DNA from 2 places in the Streptomyces sp. NPDC003077 genome. Region 2 is predicted to be linked to the other one. Evidence: predicted binding sites of a transcription regulator. Region 2 holds the regulator's gene; the other holds the start of a gene.
The links. The regulator HrcA, encoded in region 2, represses chaperone genes, less so after heat shock. The targets are predictions, from matches to a motif close to TTNGCACTCNGNNNNNCNGAGTGCNAA.
Positions count from the first base shown of each region.

Region 1: a site for HrcA is predicted at 2,210-2,236, ahead of groL (chaperonin GroEL). Genes of this name have one in related genera too.

Region 1 is NZ_JBEXNM010000009.1:38,888-44,380, forward strand. It holds gene groL (chaperonin GroEL) at 398-2,020, opposite strand; gene ABZX96_RS08815 (cold-shock protein) at 2,465-2,668, opposite strand; gene ABZX96_RS08820 (MoaD/ThiS family protein) at 3,138-3,416, opposite strand; gene thrC (threonine synthase) at 3,829-5,112, opposite strand; SAM riboswitch class I at 5,130-5,281, opposite strand; gene ABZX96_RS08830 (glucosyl-3-phosphoglycerate synthase) at 5,459-5,493, shown strand, end outside.
Region 2 is NZ_JBEXNM010000013.1:150,686-156,178, reverse strand. It holds gene ABZX96_RS12390 (nitronate monooxygenase) at 1-734, opposite strand, end outside; gene dnaJ (molecular chaperone DnaJ) at 1,040-2,173, opposite strand; gene hrcA (heat-inducible transcriptional repressor HrcA) at 2,174-3,190, opposite strand; gene ABZX96_RS12375 (MBL fold metallo-hydrolase) at 3,389-4,123, shown strand; gene ABZX96_RS12370 (DUF3097 domain-containing protein) at 4,153-4,986, shown strand; gene ABZX96_RS12365 (Uma2 family endonuclease) at 4,994-5,493, opposite strand, start outside.

The sequences.
Region 1 (5,493 bases), on a different contig from region 2:
CGTGGTGCCGACGAAGCGTCGCTGACAAAACCCCACTGCCGGGGAAGAGGCACCGGGACATCCCGGGAGACGCGGACGGCTTCGAGAAGCGCAGGCATCCGTCCGGCCCGCCGTATGCCTCCTCCCACCAGCGGTGTCACTGATGACCAACGGCCGTACTCACGCCCGCGGTTCCCCGAAGCACCATCCGTCCAACCGGTGAGATACGCCCACGAGAAACGCCGGCGAGAGACACCGTTGGGAAACGCCCGCGCGGAACATCTACGGGAAACGCCTGGGAGAACTACCAGCCCCTACACGCCCACGCACCCGCCCCACCCAAAACACCACTGGGGCGGCCCCCCGAAGGGAGCCGCCCCAGTGGACGTAAGGACGCTCGATCAACCACTCAGGTCGATCAGAAGTCCATGTCACCGCCCGGCATGCCGCCCGGAGCAGCCGCGGCGGCCTTCTCCGGCTTGTCGGCGATGACGGCCTCGGTGGTGAGGAACAGCGCCGCGATGGAGGCGGCGTTCTGCAGGGCGGAGCGGGTGACCTTGGCCGGGTCGATGATGCCCTCGGCGACCAGGTCGACGTACTCGCCGGTCGCGGCGTTCAGGCCGTGGCCCGGGGTCAGGTTGCGCACCTTCTCCACCACGACGCCACCCTCAAGGCCGGCGTTGACGGAGATCTGCTTCAGCGGGGCCTCCAGCGCCAGCTTCACAGCGGCGGCACCGGTGGCCTCGTCGCCCTCCAGCTCCAGCTTCTCGAAGACCGAGGAGGCCTGCAGCAGGGCCACGCCACCACCGGCGACGATGCCCTCCTCGACGGCGGCCTTCGCGTTGCGCACCGCGTCCTCGATGCGGTGCTTGCGCTCCTTGAGCTCGACCTCGGTGGCGGCACCGGCCTTGATGACGGCCACGCCGCCGGCCAGCTTCGCCAGACGCTCCTGGAGCTTCTCGCGGTCGTAGTCCGAGTCGGAGTTCTCGATCTCGGCGCGGATCTGGTTGACGCGGCCCTGGACCTGGTCGCTGTCGCCGGCACCGTCGACGATGGTGGTCTCGTCCTTGGTGATGACGACCTTGCGGGCGCGGCCCAGGAGGTCCAGACCGGCGTTCTCCAGCTTGAGGCCGACCTCCTCGGAGATGACGGTGCCACCGGTGAGGATGGCGATGTCGCCGAGCATGGCCTTGCGGCGGTCACCGAAGCCCGGGGCCTTGACGGCGACGGACTTGAAGGTGCCGCGGATCTTGTTGACGACCAGGGTGGAGAGCGCCTCGCCCTCGACGTCCTCGGCGATGATCAGCAGCGGCTTGCCGGACTGCATGACCTTCTCCAGCAGCGGGAGCAGGTCCTTCACCGCGGAGATCTTGGAGTTGACGATCAGGATGTAGGGGTCGTCCAGCGACGCCTCCATCCGCTCCATGTCGGTGGCGAAGTACGCCGAGATGTAGCCCTTGTCGAAGCGCATACCCTCGGTGAGCTCCAGCTCCAGACCGAAGGTCTGGGACTCCTCGACGGTGATGACGCCTTCCTTGCCGACCTTGTCCATGGCCTCGGCGATGAGCTCGCCGATCTGGGTGTCGGCGGCGGAGATGGAGGCGGTGGAGGCGATCTGCTCCTTGGTCTCCACGTCCTTGGCCTGCTCCAGCAGGGAGGCGGAGACGGCCTCGACGGCCTTCTCGATGCCGCGCTTGAGGGCCATCGGGTTGGCGCCGGCGGCGACGTTGCGCAGGCCCTCGCGGACCAGCGCCTGCGCCAGGACGGTCGCGGTCGTCGTGCCGTCACCGGCGACGTCGTCCGTCTTCTTCGCGACCTCCTTGACCAGCTCGGCGCCGATCTTCTCGTACGGGTCTTCGAGCTCGATCTCCTTGGCGATGGACACACCATCGTTGGTGATCGTGGGGGCGCCCCACTTCTTCTCGAGGACGACGTTGCGGCCCTTGGGGCCGAGGGTGACCTTGACGGCGTCGGCGAGCTGGTTCATCCCGCGCTCGAGACCGCGCCGTGCCTCCTCGTCGAACGCGATGATCTTGGCCATGTGAAGTGGTCCTCCCAGGACTGGGGGTCCCCCCGGACGGAGTCTGGGGGAGGGTGGATACTCCGGACCGCGCTGGCGCCCGCGACGGACGGACCGGCCGCCGTGTGGTTCCTTGCTCCACCCGGCCGACGGACCTCACCGACTCGGTCCTTAGCTGTCACTCTCACTCGTAGAGTGCTAACGCAATGATTAGCACTCGACCCACCCGAGTGCAAGCGGCTTCGGGGGTGCCTCGCCGAGGTGGAGCACCGGCGAAGAGGTGCGTGCAGACACCAACAAAAGCCCCCCACGCGCCCCGCGCGCCCGGCCCCGGACGCACGACACGATCCCCGCGCGCCCGGCCCCGGACCCGCCCGCGATCTCCGCACACCCGGCCCCGGACATGCGGAAGGCCCGCGCCCCATACGGAGCGCGGGCCTGTGCACGCTGCAGTCGGTCGGCGCCTCAGCCGGCCACGCGGACCATGTCCGCCTGCGGCCCCTTCTGGCCCTGCGAGATCTCGAACTCGACCCGCTGGCCCTCCTCAAGGGTGCGGTAACCGTCCATCTGGATCGCGCTGTAGTGGACGAATACATCCGCACCACCGTCGACCGCGATGAAGCCGTACCCCTTCTCCGCGTTGAACCACTTGACGGTGCCCTGAGCCATGCCTAACTCCCCTATTACTGGCCCTTGCGCAGGACCGCGCTCCGCGGACCCGGGTCAGACCTCACCCCCGACACGTGGGGGTGTGCGCCGGAACGCGTCGACCGCGGCCGAATGTATCCGCACCACTGCCCAGAGCAACAGGTCAATCGGACGAGAAATCTGCCTGCGACCAAACACCGATATACGGAGAACTGCCCACATTCCGGGGCAAGTCGGGCCGGGCATAGCGCATCAACACGACAAATCATGCACACAGTTCGGGCACAACTTGTCGCGTTCTTATAGGCGTTGCCGATACGCGCGAAGAGGGATCGCCCCAACTGTATCGCCTTTAACAGCACGGAATCGCCCCGTCCGCTTCCAGGGCGGACGGGGCGATTCCGAATCGACCGCGGGAGGGTCGTCACCGGCTCCGGGAGACGGGCCGGGAGACGAGCCGCGGGGGGGGGGCAGCGGGCGGGGCAGCGGCTCAGCAGCCGCCGGCCACCGCCGGGATGATCGAGACGCCCGCGCCCTGCGGCGTCGGCGTCTCCAGGCCCTGCTCGAAGCGCACGTCGTCGTCGTTGACGTAGACGTTCACGAAGCGGCGCAGCTTGCCGGAGTCGTCCAGCACGCGGGCCGCGATGCCCTGGTGGTTCTTCTCCAGGTCGGCGATCACCTCGGAGAGGGTCGAGCCCTCGGCGGTCACTTCGGCCTTGCCGTCGGTGTAGGTGCGGAGGATGGTCGGGATGCGGACGGTGACGCTCATGGAGTCCTGCCTTTCTGCGGACCGGGAAATCGGGGAGGGAGGGGGCGGGAGGCGAGCCGGACGTGTACGAGGGCCGGGACGCCGGACAGGGCGGCCCCCGGATGCGTACGAGGACCGGGACCGCCGCGCCGGACGCCTGGGATTCGCACGAGGACCGGACGGACGCCCCGGATTCGTACGACGATCAGGACGCCCGCCCCGGACGCGTACGACGGCCGGGACACCCACGCGGAACGCCCCGGACCCGTACGACGGCCGGAACGCCCACGCGAAACGGCCGGACGGCCCCGCGTGACGTTCAGGGCGGCGGATCCGCGACCGGTCGGCCGGACAGCGACCGAGCACCCCGAGGGCGCCCGATCGGCCGCCGGTCGCGGATCCGCCTGTCGGTGGGCCCGTGCGGCCGGCGGGCTCAGCCCGCCAGGCCGGCCGCGCGGAACGCGTCCAGGCTCGGGCGGATGGTGGCCGTGGGGCCGGTGGTCGGGGAGACGGCGTCCAGGGTCTTGAGGCCGTCGCCGGTGTTGAGGACGACGGTGGTCAGCGACGGGTCGAGCACGCCGTCCTCGATGAGCTTCCTGGTGACGCCGACGGTGACGCCGCCGGCGGTCTCCGCGAAGATGCCCTCCGTGCGGGCGAGCAGCTTGATCGCGTCGACGATCTGCTCGTCGGTGACGTCCTCGACCGCCCCGCCGGTGCGCCGGGCGATGTCCAGGACGTACGGGCCGTCGGCGGGGTTGCCGATGGCCAGCGACTTGGCGATGGTGTTCGGCCGCTGCGGGCGGACGACGTCGTGGCCCGCCTTGAAGGCCGTGGAGACCGGCGAGCAGCCCTCGGCCTGGGCGCCGAAGATCTTGTACGGCCTGTCCTCGACGAGGCCGAGCGCGATCAGCTCCTTCAGCCCCTTGTCGATCTTCGTGAGCTGGGAGCCGGAGGCGATCGGGATGACGATCTGGTCCGGGAGCCGCCAGCCGAGCTGCTCGCAGATCTCGTAGGCCAGCGTCTTGGAGCCCTCGCCGTAGTAGGGGCGCAGGTTGACGTTGACGAAGCCCCAGCCCTCGCCCAGCGGGTCGCCGATGAGCTCCGAGCAGAAACGGTTCACGTCGTCGTAGGTGCCCTCGATGCCCACCAGCTCGCCGCCGTAGACGGCGGCCATGACGACCTTCCCGGCCTCCAGGTCGTGCGGGATGAACACGCAGGAGCGGAAGCCGGCGCGCGCCGCCGCGGCGCCGACCGCGCCCGCGAGGTTGCCCGTGGAGGAGCAGGACAGAGTGGTGAAGCCGAAGGCGCGGGCGGCCTCGACGGCGATGGCCACGACGCGGTCCTTGAAGGAGTGCGTCGGGTTGCCGGAGTCGTCCTTGACGTACAGGCCGCCGGTGACGCCCAGCTCGCGGGCGAGGTTGTCGGCCTTGACCAGCTTGGTCAGCCCGGGGTTGAGGTTGGGCTTGTCCGCCACGTCGGCGGGGACGGGGAGCAGCGGCGCGTACCGCCAGATGTTGCCCGGTCCGGCCTCGATGCGCTTGCGCAGCGCCTCCGGGTCGCCGGTCGGCAGCTCGTACGCCACCTCCAGGGGCCCGAAACAGTGCTCGCAGGCGAAAATCGGACCGAGCGGGAAGCGCTCGCCGCACTCGCGGCAGGACAGGGCCACGGCGGGGCCGAGGGCGACGGTGGTGTTGCTTTCAACAGACTGCACAGCCATGGAGGCGAGGCCCTTTCTCCTCATCTTCCTCACGACGCATCTCGCCGCGAGACGGAATTGGCACCTTCCCTAGTCGGGAGCCTCGCGGACCGCGTGAACGCGGTGACGAGACCGACTGGAGTTGCCGGGGCTTCAACGGGCCGTATCCCTCTGCCCCTCTGGATGAGCGGTATGGCACTGGGCAAAGCCCAGGCATTTGTCGCGCGGTGACCCCGACATGCGGTGGTCATCCGCGTTGTTCAAGACTGTAACCGAAGGCGCGGACGGTTGAGTGGGCCGTCCGCACCGCGAGATGCACGTCACTTACCGGCGCCTGTGCGCCGCGCGATCCAAGGGAGACGGACTGGTGCTGGAAGAGGTGGAACGCTGGCTCGTCAGCCG
Region 2 (5,493 bases):
TGCGAGCCCCGCATCAGTCCCCCGGCCGCGATGAGAGGGACCCGGACGGCCTCGCGCACCTGCCCGAGCAACGCGAGCAGTCCCAACCCGGCGCCCGTGCCGTCCGCTTGCGGATCGTCCCGGTGGGTGCCCTGGTGGCCACCGGCCTCCACACCCTGGACGCAGACGGCGTCCGCACCGGCCGCCTCGGCGGCCTGCGCCTCCGCCACGGTGGTGGCCGTCACGACCGTGTACGTCCCGACCTCGGCGAGCGCGTCGAACACGGCACGAGACGGGCAGCCGAAGTGAAAGGAGACGACCGGCACCGGATCCTCGCGCAGCACGGCGAGTTTGGCCTCGTAACCGTCGTCGGCACCGCCGTACGGGTCCACCGCAGCCGACGGGCTCCCGTAGGAGACCCCATCCAGCGGGCTCCCGTAGGAGACCTCACCCAGCGGGCTCCCGTACGAGGCCGACTCGCCCGCCAACCGCTCGCGGTAGGCCTCGACGGCGGCGCGGTCGACGAGCGGCGGCTGGGGCATGAAGAGGTTCACACCGAAGGGCCGGTCGGTCGTCATCCCGCGAAGCCGCTTGATCTCCTCATGCATGCCGTCGGCGGTCTTGTAACCGGCGGCGAGGAAGCCAAGCCCACCGGCCTCTCCGACGGCCGCGACCAGCTCGGGACGAGCCGCACCGCCCGCCATGGGAGCCTGCACGATCGGGTGACGACAGAGATCGGTCAGCGCGGTGGACATGACTTCATCGTGTCACGCCCCAGACCACGCACCGAAACGACCCCGAGCTCTCCCCGGCGTGCCGCAGACCGGCACCCGGCGACCCACCCGTCCCGGCCCCACGGCCACGCAGACCCACGGACCCAAGAACGCGGACCCACGGCCACGCGGCCACGCGGCCCCACGAACACGCAGACCCACGGCTCCACGAACACGCAAAGCGAGCCCAACGCCACCGCCGCCCACGACCCCGCGCACACCCCACGGAAAAGCGGCCGGACCCCGTCTCCACGGGCCCCGGCCGCCACGCCGAAGGACGGTAGCGCCTACCGCCCGTTGAACGCGTCCTTGAGCCGCGAGAACAGCCCCTGCTGCCCCGGCTGGAACTGCCCCATGGGCCGCTCCTCGCCGCGCAGCTTGGCCAGCCGCCGCAGCAGTTCCTCCTGCTCGGTGTCGAGCTTGGTGGGCGTCTGGACCTCGACGTGCACGATGAGGTCGCCGCGCCCGCCGCCCCGCAGGTGCGTGACGCCGCGCTGGTGCAGCGGGATCGACTGGCCGGACTGGGTGCCGGGCCGGACATCGACCTCTTCGGTGCCGTCCAGCGTCTCCAGCGGGCACTTCGTGCCCAGGGCCGCGGCGGTCATGGGGATGGTGACCGTGCAGTGCAGGTCGTCGCCGCGCCGCTGGAAGACCGGGTGCGGCAGTTCGTGGATCTCCACGTACAGGTCGCCGGCCGGGCCGCCACCGGGGCCGACCTCGCCCTCGCCGGCGAGCTGGATGCGGGTGCCGTTGTCGACACCGGCCGGGATCTTGACGGTCAGCGTCCGGTGGGCCCGGACCCGTCCGTCGCCGGCGCACTCCGGGCACGGGGTCGGCACGATCGTGCCGAAGCCCTGGCACTGCGGGCAGGGACGGGAGGTCATGACCTGGCCCAGGAAGGACCGGGTGACCTGCGAGACCTCACCCCGACCGCGACACATGTCACAGGTCTGGGCCGAGGTGCCGGGGGCCGCGCCCTCGCCGCTGCACGTGGTGCAGACGACGGCGGTGTCGACCTGGATCTCCTTGGTCGTGCCGAAGGCGGCCTCGTCCAGCTCGACGTCGAGCCGGATCATGGCGTCCTGCCCGCGCCGGGTGCGCGAGCGCGGTCCGCGCTGCGAGGCCTGGCCGAAGAAGGCGTCCATGATGTCGGAGAAGTTGCCGAAGCCGGCGCCGAAGCCGCCCGCGCCCGCTCCGCCCGACTGGGACAGCGGGTCGCCACCGAGGTCGTAGACCTGCTTCTTCTGCGGGTCCGACAGCACCTCGTAAGCGGCGTTGATCTCCTTGAACCGCTCTTGGGTCTTCGGGTCGGGGTTCACATCCGGGTGCAGCTCGCGCGCCAGCCGCCGGAAGGCTTTCTTGATCTCGTCCTGCGAAGCATCGCGCCGTACGCCCAGGACCGCGTAATAGTCCGTGGCCACTTACGACTCCGCCAGGATCTGTCCGACGTAACGTGCCACTGCGCGTACCGCTCCCATCGTTCCGGGGTAGTCCATGCGGGTCGGTCCGACCACGCCGAGTTTGGCGACGGCCTCGTCGCCCGAACCGTAGCCGACCGCGACGACCGATGTGGACGTCAGACCCTCGTGGGCGTTCTCGTGCCCGATTCGTACGGTCATGCCGGAGTCTTTGGCCTCTCCCAGCAGTTTGAGCAGGACGACCTGCTCTTCCAGGGCTTCCAGCACCGGCCGGATGGTCCGGGGGAAATCATGCCCGAAGCGGGTCAGATTGGCGGTACCGCCGATCATCAACCGCTCCTCGGTCTCCTCCGCGAGCGTCTCCAGCAGCACCGACAGGACGGTGGCGACCGTGCCCCGGTCCTCCTGCTCGAAGGACTCGGGCAGGTCCTGCACGAGCTGCGGGACGTCCGTGAACCGGCGGCCCACGACACGGCTGTTCAGCCGCGCGCGCAGGTCCGCCAGAGACGTTTCGCCGAACGGCGCCGGGCAGTCCAGCAGCCGCTGCTCGACCCGCCCGGTGTCCGTGATCAGTACGAGCATCAGCCGGGCCGGAGCCAGCGCCAGCAGCTCCACGTGCCGCACCGTGGAGCGGGTCAGCGACGGATACTGCACCACCGCGACCTGCCGGGTCAGCTGCGCCAGCAGCCGGACCGTGCGCCCCACCACGTCGTCCAGGTCGACGGCGCCGTCCAGGAAGTTCTGGATGGCCCGCCGCTCCGGCGAGGACAGGGGCTTGACGCCCGCCAGTTTGTCGACGAAGAGGCGGTAGCCCTTGTCGGTGGGGATGCGCCCCGCGCTCGTGTGGGGCTGGGCGATGAAGCCCTCCTCTTCGAGCACCGCCATGTCGTTGCGGACCGTGGCCGGGGAGACACCGAGCTTGTGCCGCTCGGTGAGCGCCTTGGACCCGACCGGCTCCTCGGTCCCGACGTAGTCCTGGACGATGGCGCGCAACACTTCGAGCCTGCGTTCACTGAGCATCGCGCGCACCTCCAGTCCGGCCGTCATTCTGGTCTTTCTCGCCTGGCACTCACAGCGGCCGAGTGCCAGACCCTGTGCCAGTGTACGGCCGGGTCACACGGGCAGGGCAAGGGCCGTCATCACGAACGTCCTCCCGGCCGAGCGGCGGCACCGCCGGACCGGCGGGCAACGCTACCGCGATACGGCTAGCGTCTCGGTATGCGCGGGACTTGGGAAGAGGCGGGATGGGAACGGCTCGGGGCAGGGGTCGCACGGCGGCGCCTGCCCGGCTGGGACGCCACCGTCGGTGTCGTGGCGGGGTCGTCGGGGGTGCTGATCGTGGACACCGGTGCCGACTTGAGGGAGGGCGCCGCCCTGCGCCGGAGCATCCGCGGCGTGCTCGGGCGCGACGTGACGCACGTCGCGCTCACCCACCCCCATTTCGACCACGTACTGGGCACCGCGGCGTTCGCGGGCGTCCGGGTCTACGGCGTGGCCGGTATGGACGTCCTGCTCGCTCGGCAGAAGGACGAGATGCGCGAGGACGCGGTACGCCACGGAGCCGATCCGGACGCGGCGGCCGAGGCCGCCGACCTGCTCGTCCGCCCCCGCCACCCGGTCCGCGGCGAGACGACGCTCGACCTCGGGGACCGGCGGGTCGTGCTGGCCGCCGTCGGCCCCGCCCACACGGCCCACGACCTGGCGGTGCTGGTCCCGGGGGAAGCGGGCGAGCCGCCGATCGTCTTCTGCGGCGATCTGGTCGAGGAGTCCGGCGAACCGCAGGCCGGGCCGGACGCGGTCCCCGCCCAGTGGCCCGCCGCGCTGGACCGTCTGCTGGCCCTCGGAGGGGAGGACGCGGTGTACGTCCCGGGGCACGGCGCCGTGGTGGACGCACGGTTCGTCCGGGAACAGCGCGCCGAGCTGGCCCGCCGCTTCGGCGTGTCGCGTTCCTGACCAGGGGTTCCCTCCCTATCGTCGGTCGGATGCGCAGCAGACAGTACGGTCCCGATCTGACTCCGCCCTGGAAGCGGCAGCGGCCCGCCCCCGAGGTCCCGGCCGATCCCGATCTCGTGGTCGAGGAGGTCGGCACCGGCTTCTGCGGCGCGGTGATCCGCTGCGAGAAGACGGCCCAGGGGCCGACGGTCACCCTGGAGGACCGCTTCGGCAAGCGGCGCGTCTTCCCCATGGAGCCGCGCGGCTTCCTCCTGGAGGGCCAGGTGGTCACCCTCGTCCGCCCCCAGGAGCGCCCCGTCCCGAGCGGTCCGGCCCGTACGGCCTCCGGCTCCCTGGCGGTCCCCGGGGCGCGCGCCCGGGTCGCGCGCGCCGGGCGCATCTACGTGGAGGGCCGACACGACGCCGAGCTGGTGGAGCGGGTGTGGGGCGACGATCTGCGCATAGAAGGCGTCGTCGTGGAGTACCTGGAGGGCGTCGACGACCTGCCCGCCCTCGTCCGCGCCTTCTCCCCCGGCCCCGGCGCCCGGCTCGGCGTCCTGGTCGACCACCTCGTCCCCGGCTCCAAGGAGTCCCGGATCGCGGCCGAGGTCACGGGCGAGGACGTCCTCGTCGTCGGCCACCCGTACATCGACATCTGGGAGGCCGTGAAGCCGTCCTCCGTCGGCATCCCCGCCTGGCCGTCGGTCCCGCGCGGCCAGGACTGGAAGACGGGCGTCTGCCGCGCCCTGGGCTGGCCCGAGAACACCGGCGCCGCCTGGCAGCACATCCTCTCCCGCGTCCACTCCTACCGGGACCTGGAACCGGCGCTGCTGGGACGGGTGGAGGAGCTGATCGACTTCGTGACGGGGGCGGGGGCGGATTAGCGGGCGGTCAGTGGGAGGGGAGGGTCTGGAAGTCGTCGGTCCGCAGAAGAACGCCGAGGTCGTCGAGCGGGACCGAGTCCCCGAACTTGAACACGCGTCGCGACACGTAGTCGGCTTCCTCCCCGGCACCCGCGGGCTCGGTCAGGAGCGTGGAGCACGCCGTGAAGGGGTCGACGATCAGATAGGTGGGAATGCCCCCGGCGGCGTAGATCGAGCGCTTGATCCGGTAATCGCGGTCGGCGCTGTTCTTGGACACGACTTCGAGGACCAGAGTCACAGCCGGGGCGGGCACGAAATGCCCCGCGCCTTCGTATGCCCCGCTTTCCACCACCACGAGATCCGGCTGCGGGCGGCTCGCTTCCCCCGGAATGGCGATGTCCTGGGTCGTCACCGGATTCCAGCGTTCCTCGGGAAAGATCTGCCGCTGAATGGTCAGCACGATCATGTTGTGGACCCAGCTGGGCCCCGCCATCATCACGATGTCCCCCCGCAGAAGTTCACACTTGT